DNA from 3 places in the Salinarimonas chemoclinalis genome. Region 2 is predicted to be linked to each of the others. Evidence: predicted binding sites of a transcription regulator. Region 2 holds the regulator's gene; each other region holds the start of a gene.
The links. Region 2 encodes HrcA, which represses chaperone genes, less so after heat shock. Its sites were predicted from a motif close to GTTAGCACTCNCNNNNNGNGAGTGCTAAC; they were not measured.
Positions count from the first base shown of each region.

Region 1: the regulator HrcA is predicted to act here: its motif matches at 2,521-2,549, upstream of groES (co-chaperone GroES).
Region 3: the regulator HrcA is predicted to act here: its motif matches at 3,627-3,655, upstream of groES (co-chaperone GroES).

Region 1 covers NZ_JBGMWH010000001.1:656,053-661,491, forward strand. Annotated here, with positions in the region: gene uvrB (excinuclease ABC subunit UvrB) at 1-1,331, opposite strand, end outside; gene AB9M23_RS02950 (exopolysaccharide biosynthesis protein) at 1,375-1,995, opposite strand; gene AB9M23_RS02955 (usg protein) at 2,063-2,332, opposite strand; gene groES (co-chaperone GroES) at 2,684-2,998, shown strand; gene groL (chaperonin GroEL) at 3,042-4,667, shown strand; gene AB9M23_RS02970 (DUF2852 domain-containing protein) at 4,762-5,148, opposite strand; gene AB9M23_RS02975 (TetR/AcrR family transcriptional regulator) at 5,255-5,439, opposite strand, start outside.
Region 2 covers NZ_JBGMWH010000014.1:64,693-70,131, forward strand. Annotated here, with positions in the region: gene AB9M23_RS17895 (3-deoxy-D-manno-octulosonic acid transferase) at 1-822, shown strand, start outside; gene lpxK (tetraacyldisaccharide 4'-kinase) at 822-1,814, shown strand; gene AB9M23_RS17905 (DUF2093 domain-containing protein) at 1,811-2,038, opposite strand; gene hrcA (heat-inducible transcriptional repressor HrcA) at 2,135-3,247, opposite strand; gene AB9M23_RS17915 (DUF3108 domain-containing protein) at 3,347-4,186, opposite strand; gene rpmB (50S ribosomal protein L28) at 4,469-4,768, shown strand; gene AB9M23_RS17925 (queuosine precursor transporter) at 4,861-5,439, shown strand, end outside.
Region 3 covers NZ_JBGMWH010000015.1:68,443-73,881, reverse strand. Annotated here, with positions in the region: gene AB9M23_RS18425 (hypothetical protein) at 1-299, shown strand, start outside; gene AB9M23_RS18420 (DUF2306 domain-containing protein) at 308-706, opposite strand; gene AB9M23_RS18415 (DMT family transporter) at 764-1,711, opposite strand; gene AB9M23_RS18410 (AraC family transcriptional regulator) at 1,749-2,606, shown strand; gene AB9M23_RS18405 (DMT family transporter) at 2,680-3,576, shown strand; gene groES (co-chaperone GroES) at 3,726-4,016, shown strand; gene groL (chaperonin GroEL) at 4,112-5,439, shown strand, end outside.

The DNA of each region.
Region 1 (5,439 bases), on a different contig from region 2:
TCGAGCCGCTGCGCCTCCAGCAGGCGACCCATCCTGTTGAGCTCGTCGAGCCGCTGCTTCAGCTCGGTCTTGATGCCCTTGATCGCCTGCTGCAGCGTGGGCCGCGGCGTGACGTAGTGGGAGTTGGCGTAGATCTTCACCGCCTCGAGGTCGGCGGTCTTGTGGCCGGTGAGCGGGTCGAATTCCTGGATGGTCTCGACCTCGTCCCCGAAGAGCCCGATGCGCCAGCCGCGGTCTTCCAGGTGAGCCGGGAAGAGCTCGATCACGTCGCCGCGGACGCGGAACGTGCCGCGGGTGAAGTCCGACTGGATGCGCTTGTATTGCAGCGCCACGAGATCGGCGATCAGCTGGCGCTGCTCGATGCGCTCGCCCGCCTTCACGCTGAAGGACATGGCGGTGTAGGTCTCCACCGAGCCGATGCCGTAGATGCACGAGACGGAGGCGACGATGATGACGTCGTCGCGCTCGAGCAAAGCACGCGTGGCCGAGTGGCGCATGCGGTCGATCTGCTCGTTGATGGAGCTCTCCTTCTCGATGAACGTGTCCGAGCGCGGGACGTAGGCCTCCGGCTGGTAATAGTCGTAGTAGGAGACGAAGTATTCCACCGCGTTGTCGGGGAAGAAGGACTTGAACTCGCCGTAGAGCTGCGCCGCCAGCGTCTTGTTCGGCGCCAGGATCAGCGCCGGGCGCTGCGTCTCCTCGATCACCTTGGCCATGGTGAAGGTCTTGCCCGAGCCGGTGACGCCGAGCAGCACCTGGTCGCGCTCCTGCGCCCGCACGCCCGCGACCAGCTCCCTGATCGCGGCGGGCTGGTCGCCGGCCGGCTCGAAGTCCGACTTCATCACGAAGGGGCGGCCGCCCTCGGACTTCTCCGGCCGGGCGGGGCGGTGCGGGGTCCACAGCTCGCCGTTCTTGAACAGCGGGTTGCCGGAGGTGAGCAGATCCTCGAGCGCCTGCACGGTGGCGGAGACGCCGCCGACCATGTCCTCCGGCGGGGGCATTTCGGAGGGCTTTTTCGGCCGCTTCCGCGGCGGCCCGTCGGGGCGCTCCGCGAGATCGCGCGCGGCGGGCGAGGCGACGCCGGGGTCGAGCTCGCCGACGAAGCCGGTCTCGAACCCGCGCTGGGGCGCTTCGGCGAAGCCCGAGAGTCCGGAAGAGCCGGCCGAATCACCGCTCTTCTTCTTCGAGAGCGCCGGGTTCAGCAGCTCCGCCAGATGCTCGTCGAGCGGCTTCAGCTCGGGTTTCTGCGCCCTCGGCCGCGCGCCCTTGCGCGCGGGCGCGCCGGTATCGGAAGTCGGAGCGTTGGGGGAGGATTTCGGGGATCGCGCCATGGCCGCAATATGGGCGGAGTCGCCGCGATGGGAAAGGGTCCGCTCAGAACGGCAGGGCCGCGAGCCAGCTCGCCGGCACGAAGGCCTCGAACGCCGCGCCGAGGCCGAGCGCCAGGCCCGCGATCAGGCCGATCGCGATCAGGCCCACCGTCACGCCCGCGCCGACGAAGGCGCCGTCGCGCTCGATCATGCCGAAGCCCATCAGCACGATGGCGATCGCCGGCGGCGTGTTGCCGACGATCGGGATCGGCAGCGCCATGATGGCGGCCAGCACGAGAATCAGCACCCCGAGCGGACGGCGGGCGCGCAGGCGGGTGAAGGAGACGGCGCGCGGGCGCGACCAGCGCTCGATGCGCCGCAGCTTCGGCACCGTCCAGGCGACGACCCGCCTCATGAAGGCCGTCTGGATGGTCCGGCGCCGGAGCCTGTGCGGCAGGCGCAGCGTGCGCCGTAGGAGCACGAACTGGACCGCGACGGACGCGATCAGCAGGCCCGCGACGGTGGAGAAGCCCGGCGGCGTCGGGATCAGCATCGGCGCCGCGAACAGGATCAGCAGGATCCCGAATGCCCGCGCCCGCAGCCGCGCGACGATCTCGCCGAGCGTGATCGTCTCGTCCATCTCGTGCGCGACGAGCCGCTCGAGGATCTCCGAGGTGCGCTGCACGGGACCGGCCGGGGGTGCGAGTTCGGGCCCCCTCACATAGGGGGGCACCCGCCCGCGCGCCAGCGGCTCAGTGCAGCGTGACGATGCCGTCCACCGCCTTGAACTCCGCCGGGCGGATCAGCCCCTGGTGCGCCACCGTGACCGAGTGGAGCGGGCCGTCCAGCTCGCGGCGCCAGAAGGCGAGGAAGTCGTTGAGCTCCGGAAAGGTCGGAGCGCGGTCCCAGTCCTGCCAGACGTAGGTCTGGAGGATGCCGGGGTGGTCCGGCAGCCGGTAGAGAATCCGGGCGGTGGTCAGGCCGTAGCCTTCGAGCTGCTTCGCGAACGCGGTCGACGCCATGCCGGGGGCCTCCATGCGTGTGACGACGATCGCCGGCCCCGCACAGGTGGCACTCCCGACGCGGACGCCGGCTCGTTCATGATGCCACAGCGGGAAGCGGGCGCAAGCCCGAGAAAGGAGATTCATGCATGATATCAAGGTGTTGGCAGCATGTCGGTCGGGCTGCTGCCACGCTCGGGCCGTAGGCTGCTGGCAGTCGGCCGCAGCGAGTGCCAAAATTTTCGTCGCCCCCTCTTGAAGCGCGGCCATGGCCGGATTACCTCCGCGCTCGGGCGGGTGCGGCGCGTCATCCGCGCGCACCCGCCGCGTGAGGATCATGACGATCTCGCATCATTCGGAGACTGAGAAGCCATGAAGTTCCGTCCCCTGCACGACCGGGTGGTCGTTCGCCGCATCGAGGCCGATACCAAGACGGCCGGCGGCATCATCATCCCCGACACCGCCAAGGAGAAGCCCCAGCAGGGCGAGGTGGTGGCGGTCGGCCCGGGCGCCCGCGACGAGAAGGGCGAGGTGGTCGCGCTCGAGGTGAAGGCCGGCGACCGCGTGCTCTTCGGCAAGTGGTCGGGCACCGAGGTGCGCATCGACGGCGAGGACCTCCTGATCATGAAGGAGTCCGACATCATGGGCGTGCTCGACGCCGCCGAGGCGGCGAAGAAGGCCGCCTGATCCCCCCGAACATCAACGTCATGTCTCTTTCGGAGTGACGACAATGGCTGCCAAGGACGTCAAGTTTTCCGCCGACGCGCGCGAGAAGATGCTGCGCGGCGTCGACATCCTCGCCGATGCGGTGAAGGTCACGCTCGGCCCGAAGGGCCGCAACGTCGTGATCGAGAAGTCGTTCGGCGCGCCCCGAATCACCAAGGACGGCATCACCGTCGCCAAGGAGATCGAGCTTTCCGACAAGTTCGAGAACATGGGCGCCCAGATGGTGCGCGAAGTCGCGTCGAAGACGAACGACCTCGCCGGCGACGGCACGACGACGGCGACCGTGCTCGCCCAGGCCATCGTGAAGGAGGGCGCCAAGGCGGTGGCCGCCGGCATGAACCCGATGGACCTCAAGCGCGGCATCGACATGGCCGTCGAGGCGATCGTGGCGGACCTGAAGAAGAACGCCCGCAAGATCGCCAACAACGACGAAATCGCCCAGGTCGGCACGATCTCGGCAAACGGCGACGCCGAGATCGGTCGCTTCCTCGCCGAGGCCATGGCGAAGGTCGGCAACGAGGGCGTCATCACGGTGGAGGAGGCCAAGAGCCTCGAGACCGAGCTCGACATCGTCGAGGGCATGCAGTTCGACCGCGGCTATCTCTCGCCCTACTTCGTGACCAACGCCGAGAAGATGCGCGTCGAGCTCGAGGACGCCTACGTCCTCATCCACGAGAAGAAGCTCTCGAACCTCCAGGAACTGCTGCCCGTGCTCGAGGCGGTGGTGCAGTCGGGCAAGCCGCTCGTCATCATCGCCGAGGACGTCGAGGGCGAGGCGCTCGCCACGCTCGTCGTCAACAAGCTGCGCGGCGGCCTCAAGATCGCGGCGGTGAAGGCGCCCGGCTTCGGCGATCGCCGCAAGGCCATGCTGCAGGACATCGCGATCCTCACCGGCGGCACGGCGATCAGCGAGGACCTGGGCATCAAGCTCGACAAGGTCACGCTGAACATGCTCGGCCGCGCCAAGAAGGTCGTGATCGAGAAGGAGAACACCACGATCGTCGACGGCGCCGGCTCCAAGGCCGAGATCGAGGCGCGCGTCGCCCAGATCAAGGCGCAGATCGAGGAGACCACCTCCGACTACGATCGCGAGAAGCTCCAGGAGCGCCTCGCCAAGCTCGCGGGCGGCGTGGCGGTGATCCGCGTGGGCGGCGCCACCGAGGTCGAGGTGAAGGAGCGCAAGGATCGCGTCGACGACGCGATGCACGCCACCAAGGCCGCGGTCGAGGAGGGCATCCTGCCGGGCGGCGGCGTGGCGCTGCTGCGCGCGGTCGAGGCGCTGGCCGGCCTCGCGCCCGCCAACGACGACCAGAAGACCGGCATCGAGATCGTGCGCCGCGCGATCCAGGCGCCGGCGCGCCAGATCGCGCTCAACGCGGGCGAGGACGGCTCGGTGATCGTCGGCAAGGTGCTCGAGAACGGCGACTACGGCTTCGGCTTCAACGCGCAGACGAGCCAGTACGGCGACATGTTCTCCTTCGGCGTGATCGACCCGGCGAAGGTCGTGCGCACGGCGCTGCAGGACGCCGCCTCCGTGGCGGGCCTCCTCGTCACCACCGAGGCGATGATCGCCGAGAAGCCCAAGAAGGCCGCCCCGGCTCCCGCCGGCGCGCCGGACATGGACTTCTGAGGTCGACGACGCATCGATGGTGCGTGGAATCGAGAAGGGGCCGTCCGCGGGAGCGAACGGCCGCTTCTTCCATGTTCCGTCGGCGGATCGGTCGTCAGGCGGCGTTGCCGCCGCCACTGCGGCGGGCCATGAACTGGTCGAACTCGGCGCGGTCCTTGGCCTGGCGCAGCTCCTCGAGGAACGACATGAACGCGTCGCGTTCCTCCTCGAGGCGCTTGAGGGTCTCGGCGCGATAGCTGTCGAAGGCGGCGTTGCCCGTCGCACCCGACACGGCGTGCCGGTTCTTCCGGCCCCAGGCCTTGCATGCCATCCGCTTGCTCCCGATCATGTAGAGAAGAAGGCCCAAGCCGATGGGCCAGAAGACGATGAACCCCGCCACGATGGCGGCGATCCAGGCGCCTTTTCCGCGTTCGTCGAGCCAGTCGCGACAGCGGACGATCCAGTCCGTCGCCGCGCTCATGCTCATGGTCGTGGTCTGCATGGCGATCCTCTTGATGTGAATGTTATTCACATTCACATAGATGGGCCACCAGTCCCGAACTGTCAAGCCGATGGTGGCGATTTCTCCGAGCCTCCCGTTCGCGCGTTCAGGGGATGAGACCGAGGCCGCGCAGGTAGATGGCGGTGCCGCTCTCCAGCATCTCCTCGGCGGAGTAGGGCGCGCGTGCGCCCGGGCGGCCGCGTCCGAACAGTTCGACGACGCCGTGGCTGAAGGCCCAGATGTGGTTCGCGACCATGCCCGCCGGCGGGCGCTTAGCCGCGGGCAGATGCG
Region 2 (5,439 bases):
CGGCTCTCCGAGCGCTCCTTCCGGCGCTGGATGCGTGCGCCGAAGGCGGCGGAGGCGATCCTGTCGCGCTTCGCCTTCTGCCTCGCGCAGACGCAGGCGGACGCGGAGCGCCTGGCGCGGCTCGGCGCGCCGCGGGTCGCGGTTGCGGGGAACCTCAAGTTCGATTCGCCCGCGCCGCCCGCGGATCCGCGCACGGTGGCGAGCCTCCAGGCGCTCACCGCCGGGCGTCCGATCTGGATGGCGGCCTCGACGCATCCGGGCGAGGAGGAGATGGCGATCGCGGTGCACCGCGCGCTGTCCAAGCGCTACCCGAGCCTCCTGACCATCGTGGCGCCGCGCCATCCCGACCGCGGTCCGGACATCGCGGCGACGGCGCTCGAATCGGGCCTCGTCGCCGTGCGGCGGGCGGACGGGATGCAGCCGGACCGGTCGGTGGATCTCTACGTCGCCGACACGATCGGCGAGCTCGGCCTGTTCTATCGCCTCGCGCCGGTCGTGTTCATGGGCGGCTCGCTCGTGCCGCACGGGGGGCAGAACCCGATCGAGCCGGCGAAGCTCGGCGCGGCGATCCTGCACGGAACGCACGTGCACAACTTCACCGACGTGTACGCCGCAATCGACCGCGCCCGCGGCGCGCTGCCGGTCGAGGACGCGCGCGCGCTCGCGGCGGCGCTGGTCCAGCTCCTGTCGGACCCGGGGCGCATGCGCACGATGGGGCGCGCCGGCACGGCGGCGGTCGATGCCCTCGGCGGGGCGCTGGAGCGCACGATTCGGGCGATCGACCCGTTCCTCGTCGATCTGCGCGCGGGCGCGTCCGGCTGATGCGGGCGCCGGGCTTCTGGACGGCGGGCACGCCGAGCCTCCCCGCCCGCCTGCTGGCGCCCGCCGGCGCCCTGTACGGTGCCGTCGCCGCCCGGCGGATGGCGCGGGACGGTGCGCGCGCGGGCCTCCTTGTGATCTGCGTGGGCAACTTCACCGCGGGCGGCGCCGGCAAGACGCCGACCGCCGTGGCCCTCGCCGCCCTCCTCGTCGAGAACGGCTTCTCGCCGGCCTTCCTGACGCGCGGGCACGGCGGGCGGGCGCGCGCGCCGCTCCTCGTCGATCCCGCCCGCCACGACCATCGCGCGGTGGGCGACGAGGCGTTGCTCCTCGCCCGCGCCCGGCCGACGATCGTCTCGCCGGACCGCGTCGTCGGCGCCGCGATGGCCGCCGAGGCGGGGGCCGACGCGATCGTCATGGACGACGGCCTGCAGAATCCCGCGCTCGCCAAGGACCTCGCCTTCGCCGTCGTGGACGGCGAGACCGGAGTCGGCAACGGGCTGTGCCTGCCCGCGGGGCCGCTGCGCGCGCCGCTCGCCGCGCAATGGCCGCGGGTCGACGCGCTCGTGCTGATGGGTCGCGGCGCGGCCGGTGCACGGCTGGCGGAGGAGGCCCGCGCACGTGGCAAGCCCGTCTTCCAGGCGCGACTCGCTCCGGACCCGGTGGTGGGCGAGCGGCTCGACGGTGCGCGCGTCCTCGCCTTCGCCGGGATAGGCCGGCCGGAGAAGTTCTTCCGAACGCTCGAGGATTGCGGCGCGAGCGTCGTCGAGCGCGTCGCCCTTCCCGACCACCATGTCTACCGCCGCGGCGAGGCGGAGGCGCTCCTCGACCATGCCCGCGCCCGCGGGCTGGTGCCGATCACGACCGAGAAGGACGCGGCTCGCCTCCCGGCGCTGGAGGGGCTCCTCGCGCTGCCGGTCGCGGCGCGGTTCGAGGACGTCGAGGGCGTACGGGCGCTGCTCGCCGCGCGCCTGCGCGTCGCGACGTCGGTCTAGCCCTCCGCCGGGGGGGCGTTCTTCGCGTAGCCGAGACGCACCAGCGCCGCCTGAGGGCTCGCGTAGGCTTCCTGGCGCGGGACGCTCCAGTAGCGCAGCCGCTCGAGCGGGATCGCCTCTCCGGTCACGCCGCAGCGCACGAAGGTACCGGGCTTCACCACGCGGAAGCTCGAATCCAGGTACTCGACCTCCGCCTCGCCGCCCGGCCGCTCGATCTTGTTCATCGCGTCATCCGTTCCGCGGGCGGGGGGGCCCGCCGCTCCTCGGAGCAATAGCGGAAACCCGGGTGCGGGTTCAACTCGGCGCCGCAGGCGGGCGGACTACCTCCCGCCACCCTCCAGCATCCGCGAGAGCACCTTGGCCGTGTAGTCGACCATCGGCACGATGCGCGCGTAGTTGAGCCGCGTCGGGCCGATGACGCCGAGCACGCCGACGATCTTCTGCCCGCCGTCGCGGAAGGGCGCGGCGACGAGGGAGGAGCCCGACAGCGAGAACAGCTTGTTCTCCGAGCCGATGAAGATGCGCACGCCCTCGCCCGCCTCGGCGCGGCCGAGCAGGTCGATCACGTCGGTCTGGGTCTCGAGGTCCTCGAACAGGAGACGGATGCGCTCCAGGTCCTCGAGCGCCTGCAGGTCGGCGAGCAGGTTCGCCTGGCCGCGCACGATCAGGTGGCGCTCGACGGCGCCCTCCGTGGGCAGCGCCACGCCCGCCTCGATCAGCCGGGCGGTGAGCGCGTCGAGCTCGCGCTCCATCGCCTCGCGCAGGGCGCGGGTCTCGTCGCGGACCTCCGCGAGCGTCTTGCCGCGGATGCGCGCGTTGAGGAAGTTCGCGGCCTCGGTCAGGGCCGAGGCCGGCAGGCCCGGGGGCAGGTCGAGCAGGCGGTTCTCGACCGAGCCGTCCTCCGAGACCAGGACGACGAGGGCGCGGGCGGGGTCGAGGCGCACGAACTCGATGTGCTTGAGCCGCGGGTCCTGCTTCGAGGTGACGACGACGCCCGCCCCGCGCGAGAGGCCCGAGAGCATGGCGGAGGCTTCCGCGAGCGCGCTCTCGAAGTCGCGCGCCTGCGCGGCCGCGCGCATCTGCGCCTCGATGTTGCCGCGCTCCTCGAGCGAGAGGTCGCCGAGTTCGAGCATGGCGTCGACGAAGAAGCGCAGGCCCGTCTCCGTCGGCAGCCGCCCGGCGGAGGTGTGCGGCGCGAAGATCAGGCCGGCCTGCTCGAGGTCGGCCATCACGTTGCGCACGGAGGCCGGCGAGAGCGGCGCGTGGAGAAGCTTGGAGATGTTGCGCGAGCCCACCGGCTCGCCGGTGGCGAGGTAGCTCTCGACGATCTGCCGGAAGATCTCGCGCGAGCGCTCGTTGAGTTCGGTCAGCGCCTGCGCCTGGCCGGGAGGACGGCCGACGAGGTCGGCGCGGGATGGGCTCTCGCCTGTCATCGCGAGTGATCTTGCATCTGATCGTGCATGGTGTCGGTCATGCACGATTATGTGACCCGCCCCTCGCCCATGCGCAAGCGGCGGATCGGCGCGGTCGCGTCAGTTCGAGGCGCGCCGTGCCACCCCACCGCCGTCGATCGACACCCGCGAGGCCTCGATGATGCTCATGCCGATCTGCGTGCGCACCTCGATTCGCATCGGCAGCAGCACGCCCCCCGCGTCCACCGGGGCGAGCCAGACCGCCATGTCGCGGTTGTCCTCCATGAAGCGCACGGCCTCCTTGCCCTGGCGATGGCCCGAGACGGCGCGGAAGCGCGCCGTGCAGATCAGCACGGGGCCGGAATAGCCCGGCTTGTCGAGGTCGCGCGTGCCGCCGTAGCTCAGCACGATGTCGAAGCGCGAGGCGCCGTCGAACACCGGCAGGGTGCGCTCGCACTGGCCCGGGTCGGTCGGCGCGAGTCGCCCGCGCGCGGGGAAGAGAAAGGCGCTCACCGGGTCGACCACGCCGCGGCGATGGGCGGAGCGCACCGGCACCCGGTCGGGGTGCTCGGGGAGCGGGGGCAGGATCTCGACCGCCGAGACCGCGCCGCCGGAGAGGCCCATGCGCACGGTCCGGCTCGCGCGGCTCGACGCCGAATTCACCGCGAAGCTCGCGGGCGTCACCCGCTCGCCGTCGACGCGGCCCGTCGCGGTGGCCGCCCCGCGCCCGTCGGTGATCAGGCCCGCGAGCCCGACCAGGCGGGCCTGGACGGAAATCTCGTAGCGTCGCCCGTCGGAGGCGGACGTGACGTCCGCCTCGCCGATGGGAAATCCCGCGAGCCAGATGCCGTAGGTGGCGTCGAAGGACGAGCCGCTCGCGGCGGCCCCGCCCGGTGACGCGGCGAGGGCCGCCCCGAAGGCGGCGGCGAGCAGGGCTTGTGCGAGGCGGCGCGCGCGCATGGCGTTTCCTTGGGTCCCGTCGGGTCCCGTCGGCGCCGGGAGCCGGCGCACGACGTCGTCGTGAGAGGCTCCCCGGCGAATCGGGCGTTGTCGAGGCGATCTCGACCATCGAGCCGGAAGGTTAACGCTCTCCTATCCTTGACGCGCCGGGGGCTTTGCGCCTATAGGCTCCAACCTTCCAGGGACACCGGTGTCCGGTCGCCCCGCATCGGCGCGCGTCGCGCGCGGGAGCGTGGGGGAGAGACGCGGCCGCACCTCATCGACGATAGGACGTAAGAGATCATGTCGCGCCGTTGCGAACTGACCGGCAAGGCCGTTCTGACCGGCCACCTCGTGAGCCACTCGAACCGCAAGACGAAGCGCCGCTTCCTGCCCAACCTCGTCAACGTGACGCTCCAGTCCGACGCGCTGGGCCGCTCGGTGCGCATGCGCATCTCGGCCGCCGCGCTGCGCACGGTCGAGCATCGCGGCGGGCTCGACGCCTTCCTCGCCAAGGCGAAGGACGTGGAGCTGTCGCAGACGGCGCTCGGCGTGAAGCGCGAGATCGCGAAGAAGCAGATGGCGGACGCCGCCGCCGGCTGACCCGCGGCCCACGTTCCATCTCTCGCCGAGACGACATCGACGGGCGGCCTCGCGGTCGCCCTTCGCCGTTTCCAGCATCCGAAGGCCCGCCCATGTCCGCCCTGCGCAGCGACGACCGCAGCCCGATGCTCCTCGCCGTCGCGGCGATGGCGCTCGTGGTGGTCGCCTCGAACATCCTCGTGCAGCACCCGATCCAGGCCTTCGGCCTGCAGGACTGGCTGACCTGGGGCGCCTTCACCTATCCCTTCGCCTTCCTGGTGACCGACCTCGCCAACCGCCGCTTCGGCCCCGCCGGCGCACGCCGGGTGGTCTATGCCGGCTTCGCGCTGGCGGTGGCGCTGTCGATCTATTTCGCGACGCCGCGGATCGCGATCGCGTCGGGCGTCGCCTTCCTCTCGGCCCAGCTCCTCGACGTGGCGATCTTCAACGGGCTGCGCGCAAAGGCCTGGTGGATCGCGCCGCTCACCTCCTCGGTGCTGGCATCGGCGCTCGACACGGCGATCTTCTTCTCCCTCGCCTTCCATTGCGGGCCCGTCCTCGGCGACACGACGATCACCGGGATGCTCGGCGTCGTCGGTATCGCCGACGACTGCATCGCGCTGCCCTGGCAGACGCTGGCGCTCGCCGACTGGACGGTGAAGCTCGCCGTCGCCGCGGTCGCGCTCGTGCCC
Region 3 (5,439 bases), on a different contig from region 2:
CCTCCTTCGCCCGCCTCCAGCGCCCCTGGCTCGACCTCTGGCTCGCCACGACGCGGCTCGGGCTCGAATCGCAGGCGGTCGTGGGTCTGCGCCTCTTCGGGATGGCGACGGGCGCGCTGCCCGCCGCGCGCGAAGCCGGGCTGATGGTGCCGGAGAAGCTCGGTGCGCTGGCCGACGCGCACTACCTCGTCGCCCGCGCGGCCCTCACCGGCCGCGGCCCCGCCACCGCGGAGGACGTGGTGCGGCTCTACCGGCGGCGCGTGCGCGCCAACCGCAGGCGGATCGCCCGCGCCGGTTGAGCGCACGATCACCCGCCGAAGACGACCGCGTGCATGATTCGCCCCGGCAGCAGCGTGAACGCACCGGTGAGCACGAGGGCGAACCAGAACAGCATGATCATCGTCGTGCGGTGTGCCGCCACCCTCTGCCGCCGCGCCTCCACGACGCCCATGGTCACCATCACGACGGTGAAGGCCGAGAGGCCGTGGATCCACGAGAATCCGGCGATCAGCGGGTCGTAGACGAACCCGAAGGACGAGATCGCCACGATCAGCATGAGCGAGACCCAGATCCAGCCGACGAGCCGGTGCCCGCCGCCGCCCTTCGGGCGGCGCAGCTGGAAAACGCCCAGCAGGAGCGCGGCGATGGCCGCGAAGGCGTGGACCTGGACGAGGGTCGGGGCGGCGAGGAGCGGGGCGAGGGACATCGGGCCGGCCTGCTTGGACTCATCGCAGCGAGCCCAGCATGGCAGGCCCCGCGGCGTCTACCCCCGGCGGCCACCCGTCTGGACCAGGACCACTCCCGCGATGGCCAACGCGATCGCGGCGAGGATCGTGGGCGACGGCAGCGTCGCGAAGGCGATCGCCGTCATCGCGGCACCCCAGATCGGGACGAGGTTGAGGAACACCGACGCCCGCGCCGGCCCGATGTCGGCTACACCGCGCGACCAGAGCCAGAATGCGACGAGGGTGGCGAGCACGCCCATGTAGAGCACGGCGGCGACGTCGAAGGGCCGCATCGCGGCGATCTCCGCGGGGACGTTCGTGGCGAACACGGCCGCGGGCGCCAGCATCAGAGCACCGAGGACGAGGCTCCAGCCGGTGAGGACGTTCGCCGAATGAACCGCCAGCGCCCGCTTCACCGCGATCGTGTAGAGCGCCCAGACGACGGCGGCGGCGACGAAGAGGAGGTCGCCCGACAGCGTCCCCGCCGCGAGCCTCCATCCCGCCTCCCGCGCCTCCGACGCGACGACGACGAGCACCGCCGCGAAGGCGCAGGCGAAGCCGAGAGCCTGGGCACCTCGCACGGGCAGGCGGAGCAGGACGAGCGAGAGCGCCGCCGTCCAGGCCGGCGTGGTGGCGATGATCACGAGGCCGTGGAGCGGCGTCGACAGGTCGAGCGCGATCGTGAACAGGATGTTGTAGGCGAACACGCCGAGGAAGCCGATGCGCGCGAAGAGCGCGAGCTCCGTCGCGCTCGCCCGCGCGACGCGCCGAGTCGCCACGACGACCACCCCGACCGCCAGCGCCCCTACCGCGAACCGCGCCGCCGCGAGGAAGACCGGGTCGAGCACCTCGAGCGCGATCTTGCCGGCCACGAACACCCCTGCCCAGAGCAGGGTCGCCAGCGCGAGCTGGGCATAGGTGGCGAGGGGCGCGTCCGCGGCGGAGCCGGCACCTCGGGCCTTTGCGTGCGTGGTCTCGTCGGGCATGCTCGTCTCCTGTCGAAGCGCGATCGGAGCCTCGCCCATGCCCCACGCCTCGCAGGGCGGTCTTGAACGATCGTGCGCGACCGCGCGCGATGCGATTCGGCTCGGCACCGGCGCGCCGGGCGTCGAGCGCATCGCCGCGCGCTTCGCCGGCCGCGCCTACGAACCGCACCGGCACGATTCCTACGCGATCGGGCTCACGCTCGGCGGCGTTCAGAGCTTCGACTACCGCGGCACCCGGGCGGACGGGCGCACCGGCTGCGCGCTGGTCATCCATCCCGACGAGCGCCACGACGGGCGCGCGGGCGACGAGGCCGGCTTCGCCTACCGCATGGCCTACGTCGAGCCCCGGCTCGTGCGCGAGGCGGCGGGGGAAGCGCTCGGCGCCCTGCCCTTCCTGCGCGATCCCGTCTCGCGCGACCCGCGCCTCGTCGCCGCCGTGAGAGGCCTCCTCGCCGATCTCGACGCGCCGCTGGAGCCGCTCGCCGCGGATGCCGCGCTGGCGGCGCTCGCCGACTCCCTCGTCGCCCTCGACCCGTCGGCGGTGCGACGCCCCGCGCGGCCCGGCATCGCCGCCGCCCTGGAGAGAGCCCGCGACCACCTCGCCGCCCACGCCACCGCGGCGGGCGAGCCCGTCCGCTCGCAGGCGCTCGAAGCTCTCACGGGTCTCGACCGCTACACGTTCGCCCGCCAGTTCCGCGGCCGCTACGGCACGAGCCCCCACCGCTACCTCGTCATGCGCCGCCTCGAGCAGGCCCGCGTCGCGATCCGCACCGGCACCCCGCTGGCGGAGGCCGCGCTGGCCGCCGGCTTCGCCGACCAGAGCCACATGACGCGGCAGTTCAAGGCGGCCTTCGGGATCACGCCGGAGCGGTGGCGGCGAACGATCTCCACGTGAGCGGCCGCGGAGGCCTTACGCGTCGGCCCGGTGCGTGCGAGAAGGTCGCCTCGCCAACCGGACCCCGTCCCCCATGCCCGCCCCCACCGGCCGCGACGCGGCCCCCGCCTCCCTCCCCCGCGCGATCCGCGACGCGGTGCTCGGCATCGGGCTCCTGTCGGCGATGGACGCGGCCGTGAAGCTCGCGACCGCCAGCCTGCCGGTCGTGCAGGTCACGTTCCTGCGCTTCGCCTTCGGGGCGTTCGCGATCGCGGCGGTGGTGGCGTGGACGCGACCGCGGGTCCCCTCCTGGGAGACGCTGCGGATCAACTTCGTGCGCGGGCTCCTCGTGGTGGCGACCGGCCTGAGCTTCTTCACCGCCCTCTCCCGCCTGCCGCTCGCGGAGGCGACGGCGCTGTCGTTCCTCGCGCCGGGCTTCATGGCGCTGTTCGGCGCGCTGATCCTGAAGGAGCGGGTCGGCGCCCGCGCGCTCGCCGCGCTCGCGATCGGCTTCGCCGGCATGCTGGTGATCGTGTTCGGCCAGGGAGGCTTCTCTCGTGGTTTCGCGTCCGGCGTGACGCTCGATCCGATCGGCGTCGCCGCGGGGCTGGCCGCGGCGGTGTTCTACGCGCTGGCCATGGTGCTGGTGCGCGCCCGCGCGCGCATCGACGGCGTCGTCACCATCGTGGCGCTGCAGCACCTGTTCCCCGCCCTCGTGCTCGCGGGCCCCGCCGCCGTCGTCTGGGAGCCCCTGACCGGCGACCTCGCCCTCCTGTTCTGCCTCGTCGGCACGCTGGGCGTCGGCGGCCACCTGCTCTTGGCCCGCGCCTTCCGCTCGGCGGAAGCCGCCCGCATCGCGCCGATCGACTACACCGCGCTCGTCTGGGCGGCGGCCCTGGGGCTCGTGATGTTCGGGGAGGTGCCGGGCTGGGCGACGCTCGCCGGCGCGGGGCTGATCGTGGCGGGGGCTGTGGTGGCGTCGCGGCGATAGGCGTGTCGTCCTTGACACGACGCCCCAACCCGCCTATCTCGCGAGCATGCTTTGGCACTCCCTTCGCGTGAGTGCCAACAGCCACGAGCAACCCTGACGGCGGGCGTGTTCTATCCGACCGCGCCCCGCCTGCATAGAGGACGCCATCCATGAACTTCCGTCCCCTGCACGACCGCGTCGTCGTCCGCCGTATCGAGGCGGAGGAGAAGACGAAGGGCGGGATCATCATCCCCGACACCGCCAAGGAGAAGCCCCAGGAGGGCGAGATCGTGGCGGTGGGCCCCGGCGCCCGCGACGAGACCGGCAAGGTCCAGCCGCTCGACGTCAAGGCCGGCGACCGCGTGCTCTTCGGCAAGTGGTCGGGCACCGAGGTGCGCATCGACGGCCAGGATCTCCTCATCATGAAGGAGAGCGACATCATGGGCGTCGTCGCCGCCTGAGGCGCGCGGTCCGCCGCCCCGTCCGTTGACCGGGCCTCGCGCGCGTCGGCTCCTCCCGAGCCGCCCCGAGGCCGCATACTCGAGGATTTGAGCACATGGCAGCCAAGGAAGTGAAGTTCTCGGCCGACGCCCGCGAGCGCATGCTGCGCGGCGTCGACATTCTCGCCGACGCGGTGAAGGTGACGCTCGGCCCGAAGGGCCGCAACGTCGTCATCGAGAAGTCGTTCGGCGCCCCGCGCATCACCAAGGACGGCGTCACCGTCGCCAAGGAGATCGAGCTCGCCGACAAGTTCGAGAACATGGGCGCGCAGATGGTGCGCGAAGTGGCCTCGAAGACCAACGACCTCGCCGGCGACGGCACGACGACCGCGACCGTTCTCGCCCAGTCGATCGTCAAGGAGGGCGCCAAGGCGGTGGCCGCGGGCATGAACCCGATGGACCTCAAGCGCGGCGTCGACATGGCCACCGCCGCGGCGGTCGCCGACATCCAGGCCCGCGCCCGCAAGGTCGCCTCGACCGGCGAGGTCGCTCAGGTCGGCACCATCTCCGCCAACGGCGACGCGCTGATCGGCGAGATGATCGCCAACGCCATGCAGAAGGTCGGCAACGAGGGCGTCATCACGGTCGAGGAGGCGAAGACCGCCGAGACCGAGGTCGACATCGTCGAGGGCATGCAGTTCGATCGCGGCTATCTCTCCCCGTACTTCATCACGAACGCGGAGAAGATGATCGCCGAACTCGACGATCCCTACATCCTCATCCACGAGAAGAAGCTCTCCTCGCTCCAGGCGATGCTGCCGATCCTCGAGTCGGTCGTGCAGTCGGGCAAGCCGCTGCTGATCGTCGCCGAGGACATCGAGGGCGAGGCGCTCGCCACGCTCGTCGTCAACAAGCTGCGCGGCGGCCTCAAGGTCGCGGCCGTCAAGGCTCCGGGCTTCGGCGATCGCCGCAAGGCCATGCTCGAGGACATCGCCATCCTCACCGGCGGCACCGCCGTCTCCGAGGACCTCGGCATCAAGCTCGAGAACGTGACGCTCGACATGCTCGGCCGCGCCAAGCGCGTGCGCATCGAGAAGGAGAACACCACGATCATCGACGGCGCCGGCTCGAAGGACGACATCGAGGCCCGCGTCCAGCAGATCAAGGCGCAGATCGAGGAGACCTCCTCGGACTACGACCGTGAGAAGCTCCAGGAGCGTCTCGCCAAGCTCGCGGGCGGCGTGGCCGTCATCCGCGTCGGCGGTGCGACCGAGGTCGAGGTCAAGGAGAAGAAGGACCGCGTCGACGACGCGCTGAACGCCACCCGCGCGGCGGTCGAGGAAGGCATCGTCCCCGGCGGCGGCACCGCGCTGCTGCGCGCCAAGAAGGCGGTCGAGAAGCTCACCTCGGACAACCCGGACATCCGCGCCGGCATCAAGATCGT